2 regions of the Janthinobacterium sp. NKUCC06_STL genome follow, and region 1 is predicted to be linked to the other one. Evidence: predicted binding sites of a transcription regulator. Region 1 holds the regulator's gene; the other holds the start of a gene.
The links. Region 1 encodes sigma-54, which starts transcription at its own class of promoters, with help from an activator protein. Its sites were predicted from a motif close to TGGCANGNAANCTGCTTT; they were not measured.
Positions count from the first base shown of each region.

Region 2: a site for sigma-54 is predicted at 10,038-10,055, ahead of KO539_RS29680 (beta-propeller fold lactonase family protein). Genes of this name have one in related genera too.

Region 1 covers NZ_JAHKQY010000003.1:585,362-601,240, reverse strand. Annotated here, with positions in the region: gene KO539_RS15295 (enoyl-CoA hydratase/isomerase family protein) at 1-845, opposite strand, end outside; gene hpf (ribosome hibernation-promoting factor, HPF/YfiA family) at 981-1,343, opposite strand; gene KO539_RS15285 (RNA polymerase factor sigma-54) at 1,413-2,891, opposite strand; gene lptB (LPS export ABC transporter ATP-binding protein) at 2,896-3,651, opposite strand; gene lptA (lipopolysaccharide transport periplasmic protein LptA) at 3,651-4,232, opposite strand; gene lptC (LPS export ABC transporter periplasmic protein LptC) at 4,258-4,869, opposite strand; gene KO539_RS15265 (HAD family hydrolase) at 4,909-5,442, opposite strand; gene KO539_RS15260 (SIS domain-containing protein) at 5,442-6,452, opposite strand; gene KO539_RS15255 (monovalent cation:proton antiporter family protein) at 6,561-8,540, shown strand; gene KO539_RS15250 (diguanylate cyclase) at 8,541-9,698, opposite strand; gene KO539_RS15245 (MOSC domain-containing protein) at 9,733-10,584, opposite strand; gene KO539_RS15240 (type II asparaginase) at 10,713-11,807, opposite strand; gene KO539_RS15235 (hypothetical protein) at 11,941-12,333, shown strand; gene KO539_RS15230 (MipA/OmpV family protein) at 12,330-13,166, shown strand; gene KO539_RS15225 (TonB-dependent receptor) at 13,179-15,632, opposite strand; gene KO539_RS15220 (siderophore ABC transporter substrate-binding protein) at 15,739-15,879, opposite strand, start outside.
Region 2 covers NZ_JAHKQY010000019.1:40-14,019, reverse strand. Annotated here, with positions in the region: gene KO539_RS29715 (sigma-54-dependent Fis family transcriptional regulator) at 1-403, shown strand, start outside; gene KO539_RS29710 (FAD:protein FMN transferase) at 405-1,415, opposite strand; gene KO539_RS29705 (4Fe-4S binding protein) at 1,405-3,501, opposite strand; gene KO539_RS29700 (porin) at 3,565-4,725, opposite strand; gene KO539_RS29695 (PQQ-dependent methanol/ethanol family dehydrogenase) at 5,013-6,749, opposite strand; gene KO539_RS29690 (DUF779 domain-containing protein) at 6,801-7,190, opposite strand; gene adh (aldehyde dehydrogenase) at 7,245-8,765, opposite strand; gene KO539_RS29680 (beta-propeller fold lactonase family protein) at 9,017-9,973, opposite strand; gene KO539_RS29675 (TonB-dependent receptor) at 10,179-12,317, shown strand; gene KO539_RS29670 (ABC transporter substrate-binding protein) at 12,373-13,206, opposite strand; gene pedF (cytochrome c-550 PedF) at 13,222-13,707, opposite strand; partial or broken rRNA gene rrf (5S ribosomal RNA) at 13,919-13,980, opposite strand, start outside.

The DNA.
Region 1 (15,879 bases):
TCCAGGGTCACCGACATCATCAAGGGCGAACGCAGGCGCATGGCTGCCAGCGCCTTGGTGGCGAACGCGCTGTCGTCCTGCGCCAGCGAGGCCATGATGGCCGCCACGGACGGCGCGCCGAAGTGGCGGTCCAGCGCCGCGCGCGCCGTCGCCAGGGAAGAGTCCCCCGCCCCGGCCTGGAACGGCGCCGCCAGCGCCTTGATGGCTACCGGCAAGGCCTCGCCCGGCGTCGAGTCGAACAGGGCCAGCAACGCCCCCATCTGCGCCTCGGGCAGGTAGACATCGGCCAGGCCCGTGTACAGGGCATCGGCCGCGTTGATGGTCAAGCCCGTCAAGCCCAGATACAGGCCCAGCTGACCGGCCAGGCGGGAAAGAAAATAACTGCCGCCCACGTCAGGGAACAGGCCGATATTAACTTCCGGCATGGCCATGCGCGTGCGGCCCGTGACGATACGCAGGCGGTTGCCGGGCCCGGCTTGCGCCACGCCCATGCCGCCGCCCATCACCACGCCATCCATCACGGCAATATACGGTTTTGGATAGAAATGAATCACATGATTTAAGGCGTATTCTTCCGTAAAGAAATCTTCCAGCAAGGCGCTGCCGCCTTGCGGCGTGGCCAGTCCCGCATCGTAAAAGAAGCGGATGTCGCCGCCGGCGCACAGGGCTTTTTCGCTGCTGGAACGGATCACCACGGCGTCCACGTGCGGATCATCGCGCCAGGCCAGCAGGACCGCGCTCAGGGCGCGCACCATCTCCAGCGACAGGGAATTCAAGGCTTTCGGACGGTCGAGCACGATGTGCCCGGTGCGGTTGCGGATGGAGGTCTGGACGAAGTCGCTCATGGCAGGCAGGAAAGAAGTGAAAGTGCAAACATTCTAGCGCCTGCGCGGGGAAGATTGCGTTCAACAGGTCCAGGCGCAAAAAAGGGCGCAAGATGTGCGCCCTTAGTTGATCACAACTGCTGGAAGCGGGTGGCCTTAAACGGCGACGACGGCGTCTTCCTCGGAGTTGTCTGGCAGATGCTTGATCGCCTCTTTACCGTGCCCTTGCACTTTGGTTTTGTATTTCATCACTTGCCTATCGAGCTTGTCGATCAGGGTATCGATCGCGGCGTACAGGTCGTGCGCCAGGCTTTCCACATAGACAGTCTTGCCACTCAAACGCAGGTTGACTTCAGCCTTTTGACGTTTTTCTTTCTCTTTGAGGTTATCCACGGTCAGAATCACGGCGATATCGATGACTTGATCGAAATGACGTTTCACGCGCTCCAGCTTCGTTTGTACGTATTCACGGATGGCTGGTGTCACTTCGAGATGATGTCCGCTGATGGTGAGATTCATACACACTCCTAAAGATGATCGGGTTCGTGCGGTCCATCGTATCCGGCCCGCAGAGGAACCGAAAAAAACTTACAAACACTTACGCAGGCTCACTGGCGGAATTTTCAACGCTTCCCGGTATTTGGCAACAGTACGTCGCGCAATCACCATGCCTTGTTCCCCCAGCATGTCCGCAATCTTACTGTCGGATAAAGGATTTTTAGGGTCTTCTGCTCCTGTCAGTTGCACGATCAATGCCCGTATCGCCGTCGATGACGCTTCGCCCCCCGCTTCGGTGGCGACGTGGCTACCAAAGAAATATTTCAACTCGAACATGCCGTGCGGGGTCAGCATGTACTTTTGAGTTGTTACCCGCGAGATAGTACTCTCGTGTAAACCCAGTGTATCAGCTATTTCACGGAGCACAAGGGGGCGCATGGCAACGGCCCCATGCGAGAAAAAGTTCTTTTGTCTTTCTACTATCGCCTGTGCCACGCGCAGGATGGTGTCGAAGCGCTGGCGCATATTCTTGATCAGCCACTTGGCTTCCTGCAACTGTGCGCCCATGGCGCCTTCGCCCTTGCCCTGCTTGAGCAGGTTGGCGTACATGGCGTTGACGCGCAGGCGCGGCATGACGTCGTTGTTCAGGGTCACTTGCCAGCCATTGCGCGCGCGCTTGACGACGACGTCAGGCACCACGTAATCGGACACGTCCGAGGCGAACACGGCGCCCGGATGCGGATTGCACTGGCGAATCACCGTCTGCGCTTCGCGCAAGTCTTCCTCGTCGCAATCGAGGGCTTTTTTCAGCTTGTTGAAATCGCGCTGGGCAAACCAGGCCAGGTGCTTTTCCACGATGACGAGGGCCATGCGCCGCGTCACCATGGCGATGTGCGGCAAGCGCTTGATTTGCAGGGCCAGGCATTCGGACGCATTGCGCGCGCCCACGCCCGGCGGATCGAAACTTTGCAGCAGCGACAAGGCCGTGCGCATCTCGTCGGCGTCGATTTCCAGCTCTTCCGGCAGGCGCGCCAGGATGTCGTCGAGCGACTCTTCCAGGTAGCCATTGTCGTCGAGCGCGTCGATGATCAGCTCGACCAGCGCGCGGTCGCGCAACTCGAGCACCGTCACGCGCATCTGCTCCATCAGGTGCTCGCGCAGGGTGCAGTGATGGGCCTCCAGCTGCGGACGCGAATCTTCATCGTCTGGCGCCTTGCCGCGGCTCGCCTCGCTCCAGTCGCTGTCGCCACCGTCCGCGGCAGCCGGACTGTCGCCCGCCTCGCCGTCAAAGGTTTCCGCTTCGGCCGGCGCGGCAGGCGCGTCCTGGCTTGGCGGCTGGGGCGGCGCTTCGGCCGGCGCCGCCGTGGAACTCAAGGCGCCGTCGGACAGCAGGCGCAGCGAACGGTCGAGCGGATCGTCGAGGCGCTCGAGCAAGGGATTGTCCGTCAGCAGTTGCTCTAGTTCCTGGTGCAATTCCAGGGTAGACAATTGCAACAGGCGTATCGATTGCTGCAACTGCGGCGTCAGTGCCAGGTGCTGCGAAGTGCGCAGCTGCAATGATTGTTTCATTGGCTTACATGCGGAAGTGTTCGCCCAGATAGACCCGGCGTACCGACTCGTTCGCGATGATGTCGTCGGGGCGTCCCGACGCCAGCACCGAGCCCTGGTTGATGATGTAGGCACGGTCGCAGATACCCAGCGTCTCGCGCACATTATGATCGGTGATCAGCACGCCGATATTGCGCTCCTTCAAGAAGCGCACGATGCGCTGGATCTCGATCACGGCGATCGGATCAACGCCGGCGAACGGCTCGTCGAGCAGCACGAAACGGGGATCGGTGGCCAGCGCGCGGGCGATTTCCACGCGGCGGCGCTCGCCGCCCGACAGGGACAGGGCCTGGTTCTCGCGCAGCTTTTCAATCTGCAAGTCGGCCAGCAATTTGTCCAGGCGCTCCTCGATCTCGGCCTTCTTCAAAGGACGGCCTTCAACGGTCTGGATTTCCAGCACGGCGCGGATATTGTCTTCCACCGTCAGCTTGCGAAAGACGGACGCTTCCTGCGGCAGGTAGGACAGGCCCATCTGCGCGCGGCGGTGGATCGGCAGGCTGGAAATGTCCACGCCGCTGATATCGATGCTGCCGCCGTCCGACGGCACCAGGCCGACGATCATGTAGAACGAGGTAGTCTTGCCGGCGCCGTTCGGGCCCAGCAACCCCACCACTTCGCCGCATTCGACTTGCAGCGAGACATCATGCACGACTTGCCGCTTGCCATAGGTTTTTTGCAGCCCGCGAACGATCAGGGTGCTGCCGCAACGTGTATTTTCCATTATTTCTTTCCTGGCGCGGGCGTGGCCGGCGCTTTCTCCGCCGCCGGCGCCTTGGTCTTCGGCTGGATCACCATGCGCACGCTGCCGCCATCCGCGGTGCTGGTGCCGCTGTTGGAATTTTCCATCGCAAATTCTTCCTTGCGGCTGTCATACGAGATGAAGGCGCCGTTGGCCACATCGGTCACTTTCGCGCCTTCCAGGCGCGTCAGCTTGGCTCTGGAAAACAGTTTCACCACTTCCGTTTTGTTGTTGTATTCCACGCGCTCCGCTTCGCCTTCGACCCACAGGTCGCCCGCGCCATCGCGCTTCTGGCGGAAGGTGGCGAGCTTGCCGGGATCGGCCCAGAAAGTAATGAACTGGTAGCCTTGCGGATCTTCCGTGATCAGGGCCCGGCCCGCCTTCATGGTCAGGGTACCCTTGACCAGCACGACGTCGCCCGTCAGGGTGCGCACCTGCTTGATGTCATCGATGTGGCCGCTACGTGCCGTGATGACGGCTTCCTTCTCGGAATCGGCCTTCTCGGCATGCGCCACGCCCATGATGGCCAGGGAAAATACGGTCAACAGCAAAATTTTCTTCATAGTATGGTTTCCTTGTTTCATTCTGTCATTTTGACGCCGCGGCCGGGCGCGGTTTCGGCGGGAGGACCATGCGCAGCGCATTCTGCACTTCGACCACGCCGGTGGCATTATTGGCCTTCATGCCGATGCCATTGAGGCGCGAGGTGCCCGTCAGGATATCGACAGGCACGTCCGATTCCATTCTTTCCTCATCCGGGAACACCGTCAGCGCTTCCGTCCTGACCGTCAGGTTCTGCGCCTTCGGACTGGCCACGCGGTCGATCACGACCTTGCGGTGCAGTTGCAGCCGGGTATTGTCCTGGTCGATATGCGCCAGTTCCGCATTCATGTTCATCGGCGGCATGCCTGGCGTGAGCTTGCGCACGAAAGGCTGGTCGATATCGGACGAATCGTCGGCCGGATAATGCGTGAGCTTGGTGCCCGACACGATATAGCTGGGCTTACCCGTCAAATCCATGCGCACCAGGCTGAAATTGGTGATGAAATAGTCGGGCTCATCCAGGTGCTTGCTGGCCGTGATGTCCTGGCTGTTCTTGTTCATCACTTCAAGCAGCCAAAAGCTGGCCAACGCGACAACAACCGCGCCCAGCACGGTAAAAATCATGCGCCAGCGATGGGCGCCTCCTGGCTTACGCATAGGGCTTCACTCTTTCAAAGGTCACTGGCGAGGCGCGCCTCACTCCAGGAACGGCGCCATGACGCGCGCATAGTTGTCCTGGGCGCGCAGCAGGAATTCGCAGATCTCGCGCACGGCGCCGCGACCGCCGCCGGCCTGCGTCACATGGTGCGCCAGGCCCTGCGCTTCGGGACGCCCGCCAGGCACGCTGACGGCAAAACCGACGCGCTTCAGGATGGGCGCATCGATGACGTCATCGCCGATATAGCCGCATTGCTCTTCCGTCAAGCCTGTCAGCGCCAGCAGTTCGCGAAACGGCGTCAGCTTGTCGTGGCCGCCCTGATGCACATGGGTAATGCCCAGGTCCTGCGCGCGGCGCGCCGTGATGGCCGAGCGGCGCGCGCTGATGATGGCCGTCTGCACGCCCGATTCCTGCAGCAGCTTGATGCCCAGGCCATCATACACATTAAATGTTTTCATCATCTCGCCGTCCGGGCCGAAATGCAGGCTGCCGTCGGTGAGCACGCCATCGACGTCAAAGATCATCAGTTTGACCTTGGCCGCGCGCGCCAGGTTGTCCGCTACGCTGTCCATCAGATCACCTTCGCTTGCGTCAGATCATGGATATGCAGCGCGCCCACCAGCTTGCCGTCGGCATCGACGACCAGCATCTGGTTGATGCGGAACTGCTCCATCACGGCCACGGCATCGACGGCCAGGCGTTCGGGCGCGATGCTGCGCGGCTGCGCATGCATGACGTCGCGGATCGCCACTTGCGTGAAATCCTGCACGCGCTCGAACATGCGGCGCAAGTCGCCATCCGTAAACACGCCCACGGGGCGGTTGTCCGCATCGACGACGGCCGTCATGCCCATGCCCTTCTTCGTCATTTCTTCCAGCGCCTGCAGCAGGGATGCCTGCACGGGCACTTGCGGCACCCGTTCGCCGCTGCGCATGACGTCATGCACGTGCGTGAGCAGGCGGCGGCCCAGGGCACCACCCGGATGCGAGCGGGCGAAATCTTCTTCCTTGAAGCCGCGCAAGTCGAGCAAGGCCACGGCGAGCGCGTCGCCCAGGGCCAGGGTGACGGTGGTGCTGGCCGTCGGCGCCAGGTTCAGCGGACAGGCTTCTTTTTCAACGGAAACATCCAGGTGCACGTCGGCCAGCTGGGCCAGGCTGGAATTCGGCTTACCCGTCATGGAAATCAGTACGCCGCCCATGCGCTTGACGACGGGCATGATGGCCATCAGTTCCGACGATTCGCCCGAATACGATATGGCAATAAAGGCATCGTCCGAGGTGACCATGCCCAGGTCGCCATGGGCCGCTTCGGCCGGATGCACGAACAGGGCCGGCGTGCCGGTGGAAGCGAGGGTGGCGGCAATCTTGCGCGCGATATGGCCGGATTTGCCGATGCCGGAGACGACGACTCTTCCTTTGCATTGCAGCAACAGCGCCACGGCGCGGCCCACGCTGTCGTCCGTGGCCAGGCGCGCGTGCAGCGCAACGATGGCGTCGGACTCGATCTGCAAGGTGGTGCGGGCCAGCGCGACGGCGCGCTCGGTCGTCGCTTGCATGTCAATTCGATCAAAAGCTTTCAGCATTGTTTTTTCATGGGTTACACTCATGCCCAAAGTATAAACGAATTAGGAAAGCAAAAAACTTGCCAGTCACAACAAACAACGATTTCCATTGACCGTACCGGGCAACCCATGTTTTCCTCGCTTGAACTGACCCTGATGTTACTCGGCAGCGCCGTGCTGGGCGTGGTCGCTTTCAGAATGTTGCATTTGCCGCCCATGCTGGGCTACCTGGCCGTTGGCATCGTCATCGGCCCCCACGCGCTGGGTCTGGCAGCGGAAAACGAGGCCAGCCACACCCTGGCCGAATTCGGCGTCGTCTTCCTGATGTTTTCCATCGGGCTCGAATTTTCTCTGCCCAAGTTCCTCGCCATGCGGCGCATCGTCTTCGGCCTTGGCATGGCGCAGGTGGTCACCACCATCATCGCCACCGTCGTCTTCGGCTGGCTCGTCGGACATTACCTGTCCGCCTACATCCACCTGAGCTGGCAGGCCGCCTTCGCCCTAGGCGGTGCGCTGGCCATGTCGTCGACGGCCATCGTCTCGAAAATGCTCACGGAACGGCTGGAGCTCGAAAGCGAACACGGCCGCAAGATCATCGGCATCCTGCTGTTCCAGGACCTGGCCGTCGTGCCTCTGCTGATCCTGATTCCCGCCCTCACGCGCGATTCGGACAACCTGGCCGAAACCCTGGCCTGGGCCGGCGGCAAGGCCCTCGTCGTGCTGATCCTGCTGCTGTTCATCGGCCAGAAACTGGTGCGCGGCTGGCTCACCATCGTCGCCAAGCGCCGCTCGCAAGAATTGTTCATGCTCAACCTGCTGCTGATTACCCTCGGTGCGGCGTGGATCACGGAGCGGGCCGGGCTGTCGCTGGCCCTGGGCGCGTTTGTTGCCGGCATGCTCATTTCCGAGACGGAATTCAAGCACCAGGTGGAAGAGGATATCAAGCCCTTCCGCGACGTGCTGCTGGGCCTGTTCTTCATCACCGTCGGCATGCTGCTCAATATCCGCGTCGTACTCGACAACTGGTGGCTCGTCTTGCTGCTGCTGTGCGGCCCTGTGCTGCTGAAATTCGCGCTGATCGCGGGCCTGGCCCGGCTGTTCGGCTCCAGCAACGGCGTGGCCCTGCGCACGGGACTGGGACTGGCGCAGGCGGGCGAGTTCGGCTTCGTGCTGCTGAACCTGGCTGGCGGCATCAAGCTGATGGACCCGTTCGTCGTGCAGGTGGTGCTGGCCTCGATGGTGCTGTCGATGCTGGTGGCGCCCTTCCTCATCGCCAAGTCCGACGCCATCGTCATGAAACTGGCGGCCAACGACTGGATGATGCAATCGCTGGCGCTGACGAAGATCGCCACGCGCACCATGGCCTCGCAGAAACACGTGCTGATCGCCGGCTTCGGGCGCAGCGGGCAAAGCCTGGCCACCCTGCTGGCGGAAGAAAAGATCGAATACCACGCGCTGGACCTGGACCCGGAACGGGTGCAGGAAGCGCAGCTGGCTGGCGCCCATGTGTCGTATGGCGATGCGGGCCGGCGCGAAAGCCTGGTGGCGGCCGGCATCTACCGGGCCAGCGCCGTCGTGATCACGTACGCCAACACGCCCTCGGCCTTGAAATTATTGCATTTGCTTAACGAAATGGCGCCGACCTTGCCCGTCATCGTGCGCAGCCACGACGATACCGACCTCGACCAGCTGAAGAAGGCGGGCGCGGCCGAAGTGGTGCCGGAATTGATGGAAGGCAGCCTGATGCTCGCTTCGCATGCGCTGATCATGATGGGCGTGCCCCTGCGCCGCGTCGTGCACCGGGTGCAGGCGGCGCGCGAGGAGCGTTATGCGTCCTTGCGCGGCTATTTCCACGGTTCCAGCGACGCGGGCGACGATGCCGAGCTGGAGCGCCTGCATACGGTCACCGTCAGCGAAGGCGCGCACTGCGTGGGCTTGCCCCTGAGCACGATCGACGTGGCCGGCTGCGGCGCTGCCGTGACGACCATTCGCCGCGGCCGCGGCCGCCTTGATGTCACGCCCGAGACGCAACTGGCCAGCGGCGACGTCGTGGTGCTGCGCGGCACGGCCGACGCCGTGGCCAAAGCGGAAACTTTACTATTAAAGTAATTAACCGGGCTGCGCCTGCCAGCTGACGACCTTGTTGCGGCCATCGGCCTTGGCCTGGTACAGGGCCTGGTCGGCGTGCGCCACCAGTTGCTGCGCCACCGTTTCAATGGGGAGTAGCGCCGCGTCCGCTTCCAGGCTGGCCACGCCGATCGACACGCTGACCCACGCTTGCGCGCTGCCCGGCAAGTCGAACATGGTACCGGCGATGCTGGCGCGGATGCGTTCGGCCACGAAGGTCGCGCTGTCGAGGTCGGCGTCGATCAGCAGCACGACGAATTCCTCACCGCCGAAGCGGCCCAGCGCGTCCGAGCGGCGCAATTCCGTGCGGATGCGCGTCGCCACTTCGCGCAGCACTTCATCGCCGCCCTGGTGGCCGTACGTGTCATTGACCAATTTGAAATGGTCGATGTCGATATACATACATGAGATGCAATAATTCTGGCGCCGCGCGCGGGCGATTTCTTCCAGCAAGCGGCGGTCGATATAGCGGCGGTTGTAGACGCCCGTCAGGGAATCGGTCAAGCCGATGTATTTGAGCATTTCATTGCTGATCACGTTTTCCAGGCAAATGGCGATGATGGACGCCATGTGCTTGATGAAATCCGTGCCCAGCGCGGGCGTAAAGCGCGTCACGTCGCTGCTGGCCAGGTTCAGGCTGCCAATCAGGCGCTTGTTGCGCAGCAAGGGCACCAGCGCCACGCTGCGCAGCGCATCGATACCCGGAAAACGCGGGCCATGCACGGCCGCATCGAAGGCCCCCAGCAGCGGCATCGGCGGCAAGGCCGCTTCGCCCTCGGCCACGGGCTTTGGTGCGGCAAAACCCAGCTCCGCCACGGCATGCACGAACAGCAACTGCGGAAAGGCGCTGAAATCGACACCCAGCTTTTCCATCACCAGCACGATATCGTCATCCTCGTCGAGCAGGCTCAAAGTCACGCCGTCGAGGTCGGAAATCACGGGCAAGGTGCGGAAGATGGTGCCGATCAGTTCGGGAAACGTGGACGCGCCGACGATTTCCAGGTCGAACGCCTGGTGGCGGCACATGATGTCGTGGTTGCGCTCGACCTGTTCCAGCAGGAAAGCCATGCGCGCCCGCAAGGCCTGGTTTTCGGCTTCGAGGCTGGCAATGCGCGGATCCGGCGGTATTGCTTGATTCATAGAAACCTTAAACCCTTGTGTGCGGGCGCCATGCTTAAAATGCCAGTTCGAAACCGATGTCCTGCCCCACCACGATACGCTCATCGCCGCCTTCGGTGACGATGGCGTTCATGCCGAAGCAGATGGCGCCGTCGAGCTCGGGCTTGGCGCGGTAGCCATGCATGACGTCGAGCGGATCCGGTCCGGGCACGCCCGTGGCCTGGTCCACCGACGGAATCGGGCAGCGCGAGCACGGCTTGACGGGCTTTAGCACGGTCGCGCCGAATTGCAGGAAGTCGGCGTAATCTTCCTCGAAGGCGCCGATGTCGCCGATGACGAGGTTGGGACGGAAACGGTTCATCGGCAGCGCTTCGCGGCCGGCGGCGCGCAGCTTGTCGTTGACATCATCGAGCGAAGCATTGCCCGCGATCAGCACCGGGTAGCCATCGGCAAACATGGTCTCGGCAGCGACGCCGTCCGTCCATTTGGTGCTCGTGGCGCGCACCACGTCCGGGTGAAAGCGCACCAGCCGGCACGGCACGCCGATGGCATTGGAAACCCAGGTGGCCGTGACGTCGTCGCAATCGTAGGCGCGCACGCTATCGTCCCACACTTGCACGTCCAGCATCGGTGCCAGTTGCGGATGCGGCAAACCCAGCTCGATTTCCAGGCGCAGCATGCCCGGCGCGCGCAACTCCAGCGTGGTAGCCTTGATGGACGGCACGATCAGCGCCATGCGCGGATGTTCGCGCTGGGTCAGGAAGCGGCCCTGCGCGTCCACCACCATCCATTCGCGGTCGAACACGTGCTCGCTCATCAGCCCCGAGCGCGTCAGGACCGCTTCGCGCAAATGGATGCCGGCGCACGATTTGATCGGATACAGGATGATGTCGGACAGGATAGCCATGAACCAGGGACAAGGAACAGTGTTGCTGCTTCTGCCAGGAAGTTATTCAGAAGCGAAGTATGGCAGCAAAGCGGGCAAGCGTAAATCGGCCAGGCTCAGCCAATACGGCTGGCCTGGCATGAGAAGGATCAATACGTGTAGAAAATACGCTGGATTTCTTGCGTGCTATTTGTTTTGGTCAGGGCCAGCATCAGCAGAATGCGGGCTTTTTGCGGGTTCAGGGTGTCGGAAACGACACTGTCGAGTTCATCGTCGTTGGCTTCGCCATTGCGCGCCACGATGCCCTGGCCGACACGGCTCGAACGCACGATCAGCACGCCCTTCTGGCGCGCTTCCACCAGGGCCGGCTTCATTTGCGCGGCCACGCTGCCATCGCCCACGCCAGCGTGGATGATGCCTTTGGCGCCAGCGGCAATGAAGGCGTCCATGCCGACACGGTTCATGTTGGCGTAGCCGTAAACGATGTCCACTTGCGGCAGGGCATCGAGCTTGCTGATGTCAAATTCCGATTCCAGGGTATGTTTGCGCGTCGACTGGCGGTAGAAGAAGGCCTTGCTGCCCTGAATGTAGCCAAGCATGCCCAGTTCCGGCGACTTGAAGGTGTCGGTGGTCGAAGTGTTGGTTTTGGTCACTTCGCGCGCGGCGTTGATCTGGTCGTTCAAGGCCACCAGCACGCCCTTGCCCACGGCTTCCTTGCTGCCTGCCAGCATCACGGCGTTGTACAGGTTGATCGGGCCGTCAGCCGAAATGGCCGTCGAGGGACGCATGGCGCCCACCACGACCACCGGTTTATGGCTTTTCACGGTCAGGTTCAGGAAATACGCCGTTTCCTCGATGGTGTCGGTGCCGTGCGTCACGACCACGCCATCGACCTCGTTCGAGGCCAGCAGCACGTTGATGCGCTTGGCCAGGGCCAGCCAGTGGCTATTGCCCATGCTTTCGCTGGCGATCTGGAATACTTGCTCGCCTTTCACATTTGCCACTTTTTTCAATTCCGGCACGGCCGCGATCAGGCGCTCGACGCCCACGGTGGCCGAGGTGTAGCCGACGGTGGTGGTGCTGTCGGCGCCGCTGCCAGCGATGGTGCCGCCCGTGGCCAGAATCACTACATTCGGCAATTTGGCGGCCGCCTGCTGCGCGCGCGCCGGGGAGGCGGCGATAAAGCCCATCAGCATGGTTGCCAGCATCAGCTGTGCACAAGAATGGAATTTGCGTGAAAACATGGTGCTCCCGTGAAGTGTACTGTCAAAAATAACAAAGTCGTGTGCAAATTATATGTCATCCATGCCGGGGAAAATCCCGAATTCATGCGTATCGGGCAAACGTGCGCGCCTTCCCATACGCTACAGTGGCGCCATGTCCACACTGCTCCCCTTCCGGTCTTGCCTCGTCCTGCCGCTCGTCTTGATGGCATTGAGCGCCTGCTCCACGCAAATCGAACTGCGCACGGCGGCGCAACAGGAACAGTTCGGACGCGAGGCGGCCAGCCGGGGCGACTGGGCGCTAGCCATGCGCAACTACGCGGACGCCGTCGGGAATGTCGAACTGGGTCACGGTGATCCCGCTTGGCAGGCGCGGCTGCACCACGAGGCGGGACGGGCCGCCAGCGCAGCCTGCCGCGACGATGCGGCCGAATTTCATTTCCGCCAGGCCATCGCGCTGGCAAAGAAAAGCGGTCAATCGAGCGCGCTCAGCGACAAGGCGCTGGAATCGCTACAGGCCGGCAAACCCTGCGGAGTTTCTCGATGAATATCGCACGCACCTGGCTGACAGCATCGGCCCTCTTCGCCGCCATGGCGCCGGCGCGCGCCGCCGAAGCACCGCTGCCCTTATGGGAAGCGGGCGTGTTTGGCGGCACGGCCGTCACGCCCGCCTATCCGGGCGCCAGCGAACGCTCGACGCGCAGCCTGGCCCTGCCCTACCTGATTTATCGCGGGAAAGTGTTGCGTGCCGACCGCTCCGGCGTGGGTGCGCGCCTGTTCAACACGGACCGCCTCGACTTCGATATCGGTTTTGCCCTGTCCTTGCCGGCCCGCTCCAGCGACGTGCCGGCCCGGCGCGGCATGCCCGACCTGGGTACGCTGGTGGAATTTGGCCCGCGCCTGAAAATCAAGCTGGCCGAGCCGACACAGCACAGCCGCCTGGGACTGGAACTGCCCTTGCGCGCCGTCATCGAAGCGCGCGGCGGCCTGCGCCGCCAGGGCACCACCTTCGAGCCGCGCCTGCTCTACCGTCTGAACGATGACGGCCAGGCATGGCACGTCGATGCCAGCCTGGGCGCCGTGCTGGGCAATGCCGCCATCAACGATTACTTGTATGGCGTCAACCCCGCGTTTGCCACCAGTCAGCGCCCCGCGTATGCGGCAAAAAGCGGACTGATGCTCACGCGCCTGGGCCTCGGCGGTTCGTACCGGCTGCAGCGGGACTGGCGCGCCTTTGCTTTTTTGCGCTACGACAACTACTCAGGCGCCGCCAACCGCAGCAGTCCCCTGCTGCGCCAGAACAGCGGCACCTCGGCTGGCATCGGCCTGATGTGGACGTGGCGCCGCTCGGACAGCCTGGCGCGGGGGCCGGACGAGTAACGACTAGCCGGATTAAAACTCCGTCGTGGCCGACAGCATGACAGTGCGCGGCGCGCCCAGGCCCAGGCTGGTCCATTGCGGCAGCGCCCAGTACGCCCGGTTGCCGACGTTCGTCACGCTGGCGCGTACGGTCAGGGGCCGGCCCGCCGCCTGCGTCGCATAGCGGGCGCCCAGGTCAAACACGGTACGGCCTGGCACGGACATCGAATTGTCGGCATTGATGTATTGCTTCGATGCCGCCGTCGCATTCGCCGTCAGGGTCACGCCGGGGATGGCGGGCGTATCCCATTCGACACCGAGCTTGGCTTGCAGCTTGGGCACGCCCGTGGCCTGCTTGCCCTGGTTGGCGCCGCCCGGTGTCTTGCTCAAGACGGGGTCGACATACGCGACGCCGCCCATCAGGCGCACGTCGCGCAAGGGCGAACCGAAGAAGCCCCAGTCGACGCCGCGGTTGCGCTGTTCCCCGCCAAAGGAAAAGACATTGCTGACCGGGTCGACATAGCTGCCGGGCCGCTTGATTTCATACAGGCTGACCGTATGCGCGAACTCGCCCAGGTCGACCTTGACGCCAAGCTCCGCCTGTTTCGACTTGTAGGGCGCAAAGACCTCGCCCGAGTTGGCCGCCGTCAACGGCGCCGTGGCGCCCTGGCTCAAGCCTTCGATGTAATTGCCATACAGAGAGATAGTCTTGCTGGCCTTGACCAGCAGGGCGACGGCCGGCGTAGTGGCGCCTTCGTCATAGCGCGAGGTGCGCGCCCCCGTCTTGATATTGAAGCTGTCGCTGAGTACTTCCTGGCGGCGCAGACCCACCGTCAGCTGCACGGTGTCTTGCGCAAAGGACAGCGTGTCGACCAGACCGACACTGGCCAGGCGCAATTCCGCCTTGGAAATTTGCGGCGCCTCGAAGCGCGTCGCCGGCCCCCAGACGGGGTGGTAGATATTCGTGATCCAGTCTTTCGCCAGGGTATTGCGGCGTCCGTACTGCTTGTCCGTGTGATGATAATACGTGGCGTTGACGGCCCATTGATGGCCGATGTCGCCCGTGCGCAGCTTGCCCCGCAAACCAATTTCCGCTGACTGCTTTTCCACGTCAAAACCCAGGTCGGCAAGATTGGTGCGGTAGTCGCCGGCCGTGTTGAACACCTGGATCAGGTAGGCGCCCGTCGACTGGTAATCGGCCCGGCTGGCCCCCACGGCCGCATACGCCATCACCTGCGCGTTCAAGTCCAGCTCGCCGCGCAGCATGGCACCCTTGTCCTTGGTGTCGTAAAACGCCCAGCTGGGATTGAGCAAGGTTTCCGCTTTCGGCGGACGCGGCACGGGCAAGCCGGGCGCCAGGTTGACGCCCCGGTTCAAGCCATCGGCGCGGTCCTCGCTGTGGTACAGGTCGGCGGACAGGCGCGCGCCGTTGCCACGCCAGTCCAGGCCCACGGAGACGAGCTTGGTCTTCTTTTTCTGATGGTCGATGGCGCCGTCGCCATCGCGGTAGACGCCGTTGACGCGGATGCCGAACTGTTTATGCTCGCCAAAGCGCTGGCCCAGATCAATATGCCCGCCGAACTGGGAATCCGACATATACGATGCCGTCACGCGCGCCAACGGCACGTCACCCGCGCGCTTGGGCACGAGGTTGATGCTGCCGCCTACCGAGCCGCCCGGTGGCATACCATTGAGCAAGGCCGATGGCCCTTTCAGCACCTCGATGCGCTCGAACATTTCAGGCGAAGTGCGGTAGTAGGGCGAAATGCCGTACAAGCCGCCAAACGCGACGTCGCCGATATTCGAGCTGAAGCCCCGTATCGAATAATTTTCGCCGATGATGCCCGTCATGCCGCTGCTGAAGACGGTGGGATCGGTGGCGGAAATCACATCGGTGATGTCGCGCGCCTGGCGGTCTTCGATGAATTTATCCGTATAGCTGATGGTGTTGAACGGGGTTTCCATGAAATCCTTGTCGCCCAGGAATCCCACGCGGCCGCCGGACGCCACCTGGCCACCCGCGTAGGCATCCGTCACCGTGTTGCCCTTGCCCCACACCGTCACAGCCGGCATGGTCGCGGCGGCCTCGGCGGCTGCGCTGTGCACCGCTTCGCGGCGCACCGTATAGCTGCCATTGCCTTCGCGCACGGCCTGCAAGCCATGGCCGCGCAGCAATTCATAAAAGCCTTCGGGCACGCTGTAACTGCCGGACAGGCCGGCGCTGTTCTTGCCTTGCAGCAGGCTAGCCTCGACCGTCAATTCCACGCCAGCCTCGGCGGCAAAGGTATTGAGCGCCAGACCCAGCGCACCGGCCGGCACGCTGAACGCTTGCCGGGCCTGCCCCGCCCCCGCTTGCGCGTAGGCCGGCGGAGCCGCGACGCCCAGCGCCCCCACGGTCAAGCCCGTGATGAGCGCCAGTTGCACGGCGGTGGCGATGCGGCTCAGGTTCAAGGCGGGAAGGTGGCGCGTTGCCATGCGGTGTGTCATACGGTAAATCCTTTCAGAGGGGATGATTGCTTGTTCTCACCCTATCTCCCGAACGAAAAGGCAAAACCCTCAATGCAAATACGAATCATTACAAAAATAACTTAGATTATTGATAGCCCCTGAGCACGTCGTCGATCACCCGCTTCAGCGACGTCACGCTGGCCGCCGTGATGTACCAGGCGTCCGCATCGACAAAGACCACGCGGCCGTTCTTCCAGGCATTGGTCTGGCGCAGCAGCGGATTGGC
Region 2 (13,980 bases), on a different contig from region 1:
CCTGGACACGGTCGTGAAAAAAATCCTCGCAACGGAAGCACCCGATACGCGCTACACGGTGGCGCCGGACATCCTGCGCATGTTCCACCAGCATAAATGGCCGGGCAACTTCCGCCAGTTGACCAATCTCTTGCGCACGGCCATCGTCATGGCGGGCGACGAACATGAAATCTGTCTGCGCCACATGCCCGATGATTTCCTCGACGATATTGAGATGACGCAAGCGACTGCCGCCAGCGCCAGCACGGACCGCATGATCGCGGCCGGCGCCAACCTGGAAGAAATGGAACAAAGCGTCATTCTCAAGTCGCTCGATGCCCACGGTGGCAACGTCTCGGCCACGGCGCGGGCCCTGGGCGTGTCGCGCAACACGATCTATCGCAAAGTACCGCATCTGAAATAGCCTAAATTAGAAGGGAGAAGCCGGGCGACATCTCGCGCCGGCCCTGCTTGTCGATGGTCATCAGGTCAACGCCTTCCATTTGCGCGGCCATCGCATGCGCGCGCGCCCCGCCCGTCACCATGAAGGTCGTCGACAAGCCATCGGCCAGCAAGCCCGTGGGTGCCAGCACGGTCACGCTGGCCAATTCGCGCGGCGAATCCCCCTTCGATGGATCAAAAATGTGGTGATGCACGAAGTCGGGCGTGAACGTACACTCGTAATCGCCCGACGTGGCCACGCTGCGCCCTTCCACTTTCAAGGTGGCCGCGAGTATTTCTGCGTCACGCGGATCCTGGATACCCAAGGTCCAGGGACGGCGCACGGAACGCTGCCCGCGCGCAACGAATTCGCCCGTGTCCAGCAGCGCGTGCCGTATGCCGCGCGCCTGCACGGCCGCCAGCGCCATGTCCGCCGCATAACCTTGCGCCAGGCCATTCAAGGTCAGCGCCATGCCTGGCCGAAGAAAACGCACTTCCCGGCTATCCCACGCCAGTTGCCGCCAGCCTACCCGCGCCTGCGCTTCGCGCCGCAATGCTTGCGCAGGCAAGCCGGCCTGGTCTGCCGCCGCGCGAAACAGCTGCCATAAGGGTTGCACCGTGATATCAAACGCCCCATTGCTCCATTGCGACAAGGCTTGTGCCTGCGCCAGCACGGCCAGCAGATGCGCGTCCGGCCGGGCCAGGCGGCCATTGCGGTTCAGCTGGAAGACCTGGCTGCTCGGACTGTAAATACTCATCAAGCGGTCGATAGTCCTGGCCGCATGCAAGGCGTCTTCAATAGCCAGCTCCGCCTGGCGCTGATCGTGGTGCAACACGGTGACGGCGATCGTCGTGCCAAACGCCAGCGCGGCGCCTTGATAAGGCCGCACGCCAGACGCCGTGGCCGTACCGCGCGCCATGCTGCCCGGCAAAGACAAGCCCGCCATACCGGCCACGCTGCCTATCGCTGCGGAAATAAAGGTTCTACGCTGCATTGCTGCTCTCCTCTGCCGTGGCCCGGACAATCGGGATGGTGCGGGCACGCTTGATTTCCAGCATCAAAGGTGCGCATTTTTCATCGCTGGCGTAAATCACCACGCAATCCATGCACTGGAAACATTCGCCATAGTCGACCTTCCCGCTGGACGCGATGGCGTGATGTTCGCAACGGTGGCGGCAAGTCTGGCACGGCGTACCGCACTCCTTGCGGCGCGGAATCCAGTTGAACAGGCGAAACCGTCCCAGCAGCGCCAGCGCCGCGCCAAACGGGCACAGGTAGCGGCAAAAGAATTTGTAGGAAACACTGCTGAGCAGCAGCAAGCCCACGGCATACGCAACGAACGGCCAGGCGCGCACGAAGTTCAGGGTAACGGCCGTCTTGAACGGCTCCAGTTCGACCAGCTTGTCCGTGATCTGGCTGGAAAAGATGCTGCTGCCAAGTATGGCCGCCAGCAAGCCATACTTGATCCATTTCAAGCGCCCGTCCAGACGTGGCTTGATCTTCCACTGCGGCAAGCGCAACCACTGGCCCAGCTTGCCCGTGAATTCCTGCAGCGCGCCAAATGGACACAGCCAGCCGCAAAACGTGCCGCGCCCCCAGACCAGCAGACTGAGCAACACGAATGTCCACAGAATCACCGTCATCGGATCGAACAGGAAAAAGCTCAGGCTGCGCCCTGCCAGCAGCGCCTGGATGACACCCGTGATATTGACAATCGATAACTGCCCCTGCGCGTAATAGCCGATGAAGCCGATGGTAAACAACAGGAACAGACGGCGGAACCAGGCAAATTGCCGGCCATTACGCACCAGGCGTTTCTGCCAGGCCAATGCGCCGGCCAGCAGCGCCAGCCCAGTCACCAAGAGCAGCAACTCCGCCTTGCGCCCCTTCCACGTGCCGCGCCAGCTGGAATCGTCGCCTTGCGGCGCAGTATAGAATTCGGCCGGCAGGCGGTAATTGAAATCCACGTTGCGCGCGATGCGTTCCGGATACACGATGCCCTTGCTGCGCGTGATCGGTAGCGTGAACGCCAGCGGACTGGCCGCATCGAGCCCCGCCTGGCTGATAATGCGAAACACGGCGACATTTTCCGTCGGCAACGTAGCCGTATCGGACAAGCTCAATTCCAGGTCCAGGTCGCGCATGTCGATGGGCAAGCCATCCTGCTTCAGCAACAGCCGGTCCGGCACGGTGCCGCGCACGAAATCGTCGCCCAGCACGCTGTAGCGCCCGCGCGACATGATGAGGATGGCGTGGTCGCCCTCGTCTAGCCGGTTGCGCAATTTGTTCCAGCTACGTTCCGTCAACAGGTTGCGCCCCACCGTGGGCACGGACACATACGCCAGGTACAGATCGATGAACACGCCGTCCGGTTCGCGCGTGGCTTCCACATCGAGTCCCGCGCCGGGACTGCCGGCAAACAAAGTCTCTACCTCCTTGTTGCTCAAACGCACATGCTGGATCAAGCCCTGTACGAGCATCTGCGTCACGCTGCGTTTCTCGAATAATTCCATGCGGATGCGGGCGATCTGGTCCGGGTCGCGGCCTTGCGCGAAACCCAGTTTTTTGCGCGACACTTTCAATGCCGACGCGAGCACACTTTGGTTGATGATGCGCACGGAGGCCGTGGCCTTCGACACGCCATCGATATCGGCATGGGTCGCATCCGGCGCGCGTTTGGTTCTTGCATCGATGGCGATATTCTGTTTCAGCGACAAGCCCTGGTACTGTTTGACGAATTGAAACAGCGGCGCTTCACCTAGGCCATCGAGAAACACGGGTTCGTGCTGCGACAGTACGGCGACGTCGAGAAAGCTGCCTTTCGGATCGATGGCGATCAGCAGATTGACGGGCACGCCGGAAAAGCCGGGAATCGGCGCCAGGTCCACCGATTCGAAAACGTAGCCGGCCAGTTCCGTGGCCGTGGCGTTTTGGCGGAACAAGGGCCAGACGAGCAAATCGGTCTCCTTGTCGCCGACGACGATGGGCGCAGGAAAGCGCCGCGCCAGTTCGGCTTTGGTCAGCACACCGGCCCAAGCCTGTCCCAGGATAAACAGGAATAGCCAGCAGGCTATGAACAAGCGCAGTATCCGCATGCACTAAACTCCGTGCGGCGCCCTGTCGCAAGGCGCCGCATTTATTGGTTAGAAGAAAATAATGCCGCCCAGGGACACGCCATTCATCTTCGCTTCGCCGCCCGCAAAGCCTTTCGAGCGCGTCTGGCCCAGTTCGCCCACCAGGGTGATCGCGCTGTTGAGCGAGTAGTACGCACCCAGGGTCAGGTTGGCGTTCGACTTCAAGCCGCCCGTGCCGGCCGTGTTGTCGTCGTTCTTGCTGATGCCGTAGGACAAGCCCAGCTTCAGCTTGTCCGTCGTTTTATACGTGCCTTGCAGCAACCAGTTCTTCGACTTGGTATCGCCCTGGTCCGCATCGGAGAGAATCCCCAATCCTTTGCCGCCCTGGAAGTTGAGCAGCACGCCAGCCGGCCCCATCTGGTACGAGCCGCCCACTTCCACGCCGCGCATGGTCAGGTCATCGACACCCGGCGTTTTCGAGGTGAATTTTTGCGACTTCACGCCCAGCCACGCCTTCAAGCCTTCCTGCGAATACGTCAGCTGTGCCTGCACTTGCGGACTCGACTTCGAGGAATAGGTCGAGCCTGCCACGATGGGCGTATCGGAGACGGGACTGACCAGCGCCACGTCGACGCCAACGCCGCCCGACTTCGGCGAGCTGTACATGATCTGGCCATAGTTGCCCAGATAGGTGTAGCCGGCGCCGATATGGCCCAGGGTCACCCGGCCCCGCTGCGTCGCCTGCACGGGTGCGCCTGAACCCAACAAGGTCATGTCGGAGAGGATCGCATTCGCGCCGAAGATGCCGTAGTCGCGGCCCAGCTTGAAGGTGCCCATTTCCGCATTGCCGAACGTGAAGAAGGCCTGGCGCACATCGACCACGCTGTTCTGGCTGATGGCGCTGTCCGTGGCCGTCGAGTTGTAGATGCCGATCAAGGCTTTCACGTCGTACTCGCCCAGCCGCGAGCTTGCCGAGGTGATCAAGCCGTTCGGCAGCAAGCCATTGCCGATGGTGGTGCGGTCCTTCTCGCCGCCGCAACCGAGCGCCTGGCCGCCCAGCGCCAGCCCGCCCACCGCATCGCCCGAACACGACACTTGCGTGTAATAGGCGTTGACGATGCCGCCCACCGACACGGTCCAGTCGCCGGCCTTGATATCGACGGCTTGCGCCTGTCCCACCGCTGCGATTGTCATGACACCGAGGCTCCCCAGCTTGATCCATGTGTTCATTGCGTCTCCTCTTTCTTCTCTGTTTTTAGTGTGCACACCAGTGATTGATGTACCTCAAGCTTTGGCAATAAGCGTGCCCAGCACGGCCCAGAAGGAGAAAGAGAAAATATGTGTTTAACATGTGCAGCAGCGGATCAATCGCCACTGACAGTGTTCATTTTTTGACCGCAAGTATGCGTATCGGGCATCCAGGTAAACAAAAAACTGACGGCCTGGGCCGTCAGCAAAAAGAAAACACCCGGCGGACAGGGAGACACCCATCCGAGTGGCCCGGATGCTTCACCCCGTTACTTCGATGCCAGCTTGAAAACCCACACGGAACCGCCCTGCTCCAGGAAGTTGACTTTCTTCGCCACTTCGCCGCCCCACAACGGCACCGCGCCACCCCAGCCGGAAACGACGGCTACATATTGCGTGTCGCCATCCTGCCAGGTGACGGGCGGCGCCACGACGCCGGAGCCCGTCTGAAATTTCCACAGTTCCTTGCCTGTCTTCGCATCGACGGCTTTCAGGAAGCCTTCCGGCGTGCCGTAGAACACCAGGTTGCCGGCCGTACTCATCACGCCGCCCCACAGCGGCGCGTTGTTCTTGATTTCCCACACGATCTTGCCCGTCTTCGGATCGACGGCGCGCATGGCGCCGATGTAGTCGTCAAACAAGGGCTTGATGGTGAAACCGGCACCGAGGAAAGCGCCGCCCTTCTTGTAGCTGATCGGCTCATTCCAGATATCCATGCCCCATTCGTTCGCCGGCACATAGAACAGCTTGGTTTGCGGCGAGTACGCCATCGGCATCTGGTTTTTGGCGCCGAGGAAAGCGGGCGCGGCAAACACGGTCGTGCCCTTCTTGCCCTCCTCTCCCTTGGTCGGGTCGCCAGGACGGCCGGCGGCGATGTAGTTCGGCCGGCCCGTCTTCAGGTCGATGCTGCTGGCCCAGGTGATTTTCTTCACAAACGGAAAGGCGTTCTGCAGCTTGCCCGTGTTGGCGTCGATGACATAGAAGAAACCATTGCGGTCGGCCTTGCCGCCGTAGCGCTTGCCATCCATGTCGAAGGTAACGAATTCGTTGGCGCCATCGAAATCCCAGGCATCGTTCGGCGTGTTTTGATACGCCCACTTGATCTGTCCCGTTTTCACGTCCAGCGCCACGGTGGAGGACGAGTACAGGTTGTCGCCGGGACGCAAGTGGCTGTTCCACGGCGCCGGGTTGCCGGTGCCAAAGTAGGCGAGCTTGGTTTGCGGATCGTAGGTGCCGCCCATCCACGTCGAGGCGCCGCCCGTTTTCCACAAGTCGCCCGGCCAGGTCTTGTTCACCGTTCCCGAAATGCCGTTATCGATCGCTTTGCCATCCTTGTCATAGCGGTGGCCCATATGGCCTTCCACCGTCGGCCGGCTCCACACGAGGTCGCCCGTCATCGGGTTGCGCGCTTCGACCCTGCCAACGATGCCAAATTCCCCACCCGACACACCCGTCAGCAGCAAGCCTTCGGCGATCAGCGGCGCGGCCGTCATCGAGTAGCCAGCCGCATAATCATCGACTTTTTCCTTCCAGACGATCTTGCCCGTGTTCTGGTCCAGCGCCACCAGGTAGGCGTCGAGCGTGCCAAAAATCACCAGGTTGCCGTACAGGGCGGCACCGCGGTTGACCACGTCGCAGCAGGGCATGATGCCGTCCGGCAAGCGATGCTCATATTTCCACAGCTTGGCGCCCGTTTTCAAGTCGACGGCAAAGATACGCGAATACGAGGCCGTGACGAACATCTTGCCGTTGTGAATCAGCGGCTGCGATTCCTGGCCACGCTGCTTTTCGCCGCCAAACGAGAACGACCAGGCCGGCACCAGCTTGGCCACGGTCTTGTCATTGATTTGCGTCAACGGCGAATAGCGCTGGCCCTGCGTGCCCATGCCGAACGACAGCACACTGGCCGGATTCTTCGCCGTGCTGTCGAGCATGGCATTGGTGACATTGCCCACGTCGGCTGCCTGAACCAACGAGGCGACACTCAAAGCGACGACTATCCCCATGATTTTTTTCTGCACAATCATCTCCCTCTGTTTTATTAGTATGTGTGTGTATCAAGTCTTGCGGTGCTCATGCGGCTGGGCATGCAACAGCGCGCACTCTTCATCGGTGAACAGGCGCGAGCGCGTCAAAAAGCGCTTGCCCGTACCGTTGTCGAGTGAAAACATGCCGCCATTGCCATCGACCACATCGATAATCAACTGGGTATGCTCCCAGTACTCGAATTGCTCGAGTCCCATGTAAAACGGTGTGCCATTCAAATTGCCGAGATAGATATCGGTATCGCTGACATCGAACTCGCCCAGCGCATAGCACATGGGCGCGCTGCCGTCGCAGCAACCGCCCGACTGGAAAAACATCAGCGGGCCGTGACGCTGGCGCAACTTGTCCATCATTTCCAGCGCCGCATCGGTGGCGACCACCCGGGCAATTGCTGCACTCATGGCATCCCTTTCTGCGCCCCGCACCTGGACTACAAGCGCGGCGCGTGTACCGGTTTAGAAGAAGCCCAGCGCTTTCGGGCTATAGCTCACCAGCAAGTTCTTCGTTTGCTGGTAATGATCGAGCATCATCTTGTGGTTTTCGCGGCCGATACCCGATTGCTTGTAGCCACCGAACGCGGCGTGGGCTGGATACAGGTGGTAGCAATTGGTCCACACGCGGCCCGCCTGGATGGCGCGGCCCATGCGGAAGGCGCGTGAACCATCGCGCGTCCACAGGCCGGCACCCAGGCCATACAAGGTGTCGTTGGCAATCGCCAGCGCTTCGGCCTCATCCTTGAAGGTGGTCACGGAGACGACCGGTCCGAAGATTTCTTCCTGGAAGATACGCATCTTGTTATTGCCCTTGAACACGGTCGGACGCACGTAGTAGCCGCCTTCCAGGTCGCCCGCCTGCGTGTTGCGCGCGCCGCCGGCCAGCACTTCCGCGCCTTCCTGGCGGCCGATGTCGAGGTAGGACAGAATTTTTTCCAGCTGCTCCTGCGACGCCTGCGCGCCGATCATGGTGGACGAGTCGAGCGGGTTGCCCTGCTTGATGGCGGCCACGCGCTTCAAGGCCCGTTCGATGAATTTCTCGTAGATCGATTCCTGGATCAGCACGCGCGACGGGCAGGTGCACACCTCGCCCTGGTTCAGCGCAAACATGGTGAAGCCTTCGAGGCACTTGTCGAAATACTCGTCGTCCGCATCCATCACGTCTTCAAAGAAGATGTTCGGCGACTTGCCGCCCAGCTCCAGGGTGACGGGAATCAGGTTTTGCGCGGCATAACCCATGATCAGGCGGCCCGTGCCCGTTTCACCCGTAAAGGCGATCTTGGCGATGCGCTTGCTCGACGCCAGCGGCTTGCCCGCTTCCAGGCCGAAACCGTTGATGATGTTCAGCACGCCCGGCGGCAGCAAGTCGCCGATCAGCTCGATCAACACCATGATGGACGCTGGGGTCTGCTCGGCCGGCTTGAGCACTACGCAATTGCCGGCGGCCAGGGCTGGCGCCAGTTTCCACACGGCCATCAGGATCGGGAAATTCCAAGGGATGATCTGGCCCACGACGCCCAGCGGCTCGTGGTAGTGGTAGGCATAGGTTTCCGCATCGATTTGCGCGACGGAACCTTCCTGCGCGCGGATGCAGCCGGCAAAATAACGGAAATGGTCGATGGCCAGCGGAATGTCGGCATTCATCGTTTCGCGGATCGGCTTGCCGTTGTCAATGGTTTCCGCCGTGGCGATCAGGCTCAAGTTCTGCTCGATGCGGTCGGCGATGCGGTTCAGGATATTGGCGCGCTCGGCAGGCGAGGTCTTGCCCCAGGCATCCTTGGCGGCATGCGCGGCGTCCAAGGCCAGCTCGACGTCTTCCGCCGTGGAACGGGCGATTTCGCAAAACGGCAGGCCGGTGATCGGCGTGATGTTAGGAAAGTATTCACCTTTTACTGGGGCAACGAATTTGCCGCCGATGTAATTGTCATAGCGTTGTTTGAAGGGATTGGCTACGCCCAGTTTGCTGATGTCTGCGAGATTCATGTCGTCCTCTATCGGGTTAATTAGAATGGAATTACTTAATTAAAATCAAACGTCCTGGTACAGATGGGGTGAGTACACGGAGTCTTCCGCAAATGCCGTGCCAGCTCGCCATCCCACTACAAACTTAGCCGGTTTTACTCTTGTTGCAAGGGCGCGGCATCAATACCGGCGCGCTTTTCAGCGCATGCCCGGGCTTGAGCCGCTGCACAATGGAACAGGTGTACCAGACTGGAACACCTGCGCCTGTGCCACTAGCGAATCACCACGCCCCATGGCAATTCGCCCACGGCAATATCGGCCACCTTGCGCGCGCTGGCCGTGTCGATGACGGAAACGCTGTTCGAGCGGCCATTGGCCACGTACAGCTTGGCGCCATCGGGCGTGATGGCCATATTCCACGGACGCTTGCCGACGGGAATGGTGGCCGTCACCTTGTTGCTGGCCGTGTCGATCACCATCACCGTGCCGTCGATACCGTTCGAGACATACACCTGCTTGCCGCCGGGATGGACCACGATGCCATTCGCATTCTTGCCAGCGGGAATGGTGGCAATAGCCTTGCGCGCGGCCATGTCGATGACGTAGACGGCATTGACCAGTTCGCACGCCACGTAGGCACGCCCCGAGTCCGGACTGAAGCCGATGCCGCGCGGACGCAGTCCCACGGCAATGGACGCGACCTGGCGGCGTTGTGCCACATCAATGACGTCGACTTGCTCGGCCTCTTCCGCGCTGACCAGCAGCCAGCGCCCATCGGGGCTGAACACGGCATGTTCCGGGTTACGTCCGTGCACCTTGATATCGGCAAGCAAGCTGCCTGTATGCCCGTCGAGCAAGGCCACGCTATTGTTTTCCTCGACGGCCACGGCCACGTGGCTACCATCTTGCGAAGCGCTGACACCTTCCGGCGACTTGCCCAGCGCCACCGTGCGCACGGGCGCGCCGCCAGCGTTATCGATCAGCAGCAAGGCGCTGCTGGCCGCGTCCGTGACAAACAATTGCCGCCCGCTGGGGTTGGCGGCAATGCCGCGCGGACGCTTGCCCGCGGCGATCTGGCGCACGACCTGATCGGTGGCCGTATCGATCACGCTCAGGGTGCCCGATTTTTCATTGGGAACATAGGCAAAGGGGACGGCCTGGACGGCGGTGCTGGCGAGCGCCGGCAACAGCCAGAAAACTTGGCGCAAGCGCAGGAAGAAGTTGGGCATAATCACCTTTTCAATGGCAAAACACAGGAAAAGCGCGCGGCATCGGCGCATCTGAACATTGCTGCATGCAAACGCCGTGCCACTGACACGCGTATAATTTCAGCCCACCAATGGAGACATGGCAGGCATATTGCTTGATACAACTATGCAGACCTGCGCCGCGCACGCGACCAAAGCAGGCTTTTATTCACATTGGAGAATCCGCATGCAGCATCGTTTCCGCCTGAACACCATCGCCAGCCTGTTTGTCGCTGGTAGCGCCACCCTCGCCCCCCACGTCTTTGCCGCCGAGGCAGCTGACCTGGCCAACGGGCAACTGATGGATACGGTGGTCGTCAGCGGCAGCCGCATCGCCCACCCCAGCCAGGAAGTGCCGGCCTCGATCGACGTCGTCGACAGCGCCCGTATCCAGGATGGCCAAATCCGCGTCAACGCGTCGGAAGCGCTGGCCGCCGTGCCGGGCCTGGTCGTGCAAAATCGTCAGAACTATGCGCAAGACTTGCAGATCTCGTCGCGCGGCTTCGGCGCCCGCTCCGCCTTTGGCGTGCGCGGCGTCAAACTGATCAGCGATGGCATTCCCGCCAGCATGCCGGACGGCCAGGGCCAGGCCGCCACCTTCAACCTCGACACGGCCGAGCGCATCGAAGTACTGCGTGGACCGTTTTCTGCCATCTACGGCAACCATTCGGGCGGCGTGATCCAGCTGTTTTCCAAGGATGGACAAAATCCCCCGTCCGTCGAATTGAATGTGACGGGCGGCAGCTATGGCACCAACAAGGTGGACTTGACGGCGCAAGGCCAGGCCGGCGGCATCGGCTACGTGCTCGACGGCTCGCGCTTCCGCACCGATGGTTTCCGCGACCACAGCGCCGCCACGCGCGAACAGGCGTTCGGCAAGATCACCGTCAAGCCGACGGCGGACAGCAAGCTGACCATCGTCGCCAACAGCCTGCATCAGGGCAACACACAAGATCCGCTGGGCGCCACCTGGGCCACGTTTGTCCGCGACCCGCGCGCTGGCGAAATCGACACGACTGTTACGCAAGGTCCGAAACCCACCTTGGCCGAGCGCTACAACACGCGCAAGAGCATCGACCATCAGCAAATCGGCGCCACCTATGAACAATCGTTCGGCAACGACCGCCTGCATGTGATGGTGTATGGCGGCAACCGCGACGTGATCCAGTACCAGGCTTTTACCAAAGGCTTCCAGGCGCCATCCAGCCATTCAGGCGGTGTGGTCGACTTCCAGCGTCAGTTCTATGGCATCGATACCAACTGGCTGCACGTGAACCAGCTGGCCGGCGGCAAGCTGAGCACGACCATCGGCATCGATTATGGCCGCTCCAGCGACGACCGCACCGGCTATGAAAATTACATCGGCAACACGTTTGGCGTAAAAGGCAAGCTGCGCCGCGACGAGCAGAATGTCGTCTCCAGCCTCGATCCCTATATCCAGGCGGAATGGCAAAGCGGCCCATGGCTGCTCAGCGCAGGTGTGCGCTACAGCAAGATGAAAGTGGCGGTCGACGACCACTATCTCAGCAATGGCAACGACAGCGGCAGCCTGGAGTTCAGCCACACGACACCGGTGCTGGGCCTGCTGTATAAACTCACGCCGAACGTCAACGTCTACGCCAGCGCCGCGCGCGGTTTTGAGGCCCCCACCCTGAACGAACTGTTTTACTCGGGCACCGGTGGCGGCTTCAATTACCAACTGAAACCGGCCACCAGCACCAACCTGGAAGCGGGCATCAAGGCCAGAATCGCCAACAACACCCACGTAAACGTGGCCGTGTTCCAGATCAAGACAAACGACGAGTTGGTGGTCGACAAGTCCAGCGGCGGGCGCACCAGCTATCGCAATGCGGGTAAAACATTGCGCCAGGGCATGGAAGTGTCGCTGGACTCGAACTTGCCATATGGCTTCACGACAAAAGTGGCCCTCACCAGCCTGCACGCCGTGTATGACCAGGCGTTTGGCAGCGTGCGCGAAGGCAGCCGCTTGCCGGGCGTACCCAGCGCCAACCTGTTCGCGGAACTGGCCTGGAAAGACACGCTCGACCGCTTTGGCGCGGCGCTGGAAAGCGTGGCCAGCAACCAGGTCTACGCGGAAGACAGCAACAGCGAAAAACCGGCGCCCGGCTACACGGTGTTCAATGCGCGCTTCAACGCCAAACAAAATGTAGGGAACTGGCGCTTCAAGGAATTTGCCCGCCTGAACAATCTTTTCGACAAGACCTACGTGGGCTCCGTCATCGTCGGCGACAGCAACAAGCGCTACTATGAAGCGGCGCCGGGACGTAACTGGCTGCTGGGTGTCAGCGCGCAATACTCGTTCTAATAACAAAGCCCGCGTATCTTCCGATACGCGGGCTTTTAAACTCCAGCAAGCTACTTCAGGGCCGCGCTTCCTTCACGCCATATTTTTCAAAGATCGCCTTTAGTTCACCGCTGGCCGCCATCTCGTTCATGGCTGCTTGCAGCAACTTGGCCACGTCGAGTTGTTGCTTGCTGACGGCCAGGCCCACGGCCCAGCCCGCGCGCGGCAAGCGGGCGAACGCCACTTCGCTCAGGGGGAAAGCGGGATCGCTTTTCAGCACCGATTCGATTTCCGAACGGTTGGCCAGCACCGCGTCGAGCTTACCCGCCTGCAATTGCTGCAAGGCTTCCGCGGCCGTATCGAAGATGCGCACGTCGTCGCGGTACTTGCCATTGTCTTCGCCCAGCATCAGCATGGCCGCGATCGCCACCTTTTCTACGCCGATACGCTTGCCTGCCAGCGAGGCGACGCCGTCGAATTGCGGCACGGTTTGCGCGCTACGCGCCAGGCGCACGGTTTCCACGTAGTACGGCGCGAAGATCTCGACCTTGTCGTTATCCGCCATCAACTTCTTGTCGACGGGCACATGCAACATCACGTCGGCAGGACCATAACCGAGGTAGTGCCCCTTCCACACCATATTGCGCAAGTCATCGTTCAGATTTTCGCCCGCAGGAAATGGCAGCAAGCTCAGTTTCAAGCCCAACTTTTTCGCCAGCGCTTCGGCGATGTCGATATCGATGCCAACACCCTTGTCGGAAAACGGCGCGAACTCGTTATACACAGCCACTTTCAGGCTGCCCGACTGCTGCACTTTCTGCCAGTCGGCGCGCGCCGGCGCGGCTGCGCACAGCGCTAGGCAAGCGAGCGAGATCATCGCGCGCGCGCCGCGGAATTGAAATGAACGCATGGGACTCCTTCGTGATCAGTTCGATTCTCTACGGGTTTCCAGATAGGTCTTGATGGCCCACATGGCTTCCTGGTTGAATACGCCTTCGAACGGCGGCATGTACACGGCGCCATTGCGCACTTTACCGTGGCGGATGGTGGTCAGGTAGTAATTGTCCGTCTCCTTGTAGCAAGCCTGTTTCTTTGTCTCATTCTTGATACCAAAACAATCGCGGTCCAGCTGACGCAAGTCCGGCGCGATGCCGCCCGAGATGGCTTCGATGCCGTGGCAGCGGGCGCAATTCTGGTTGTAGGCCGAGGTGCCTACAGTCAAGGCCAGCTTGTTGCCCCGATACGGGTTTTGTTCGAGCCACTTGTCGCCCACCTTGGGCAAGCCCGTGGTGTCGACGCCCTGCGGCGTGACATTGCCGTGCGCATAGGCATGCGGCAATGTCAGCAGGGAAGTGAGGGCAACAGCGCCGGCGGCGGCAACGCCGAGCAGGGTACGAATGGAATAGGTCATGCTGGTCTCCTTGGTTTTTTAGTCAATACCCAAGAAGAGCAAATGCCATGCCATGCACTTATGCCCCACATCCGACCGCCCATGTATCAATTTGGAACAGCTGCAACACGTATTTGTGTCACCGCACGTGTAATCCGACAGCGCCAGACAAAACCACCAGACGTAAAAAAACCCCAACCGGATCACCGGAAGGGGTTTTTTCGAATAACAAGCCTGACGATAACCTACTTTCACACTGGTTGCAGCACTATCATCGGCGCAAAGTTGTTTCAC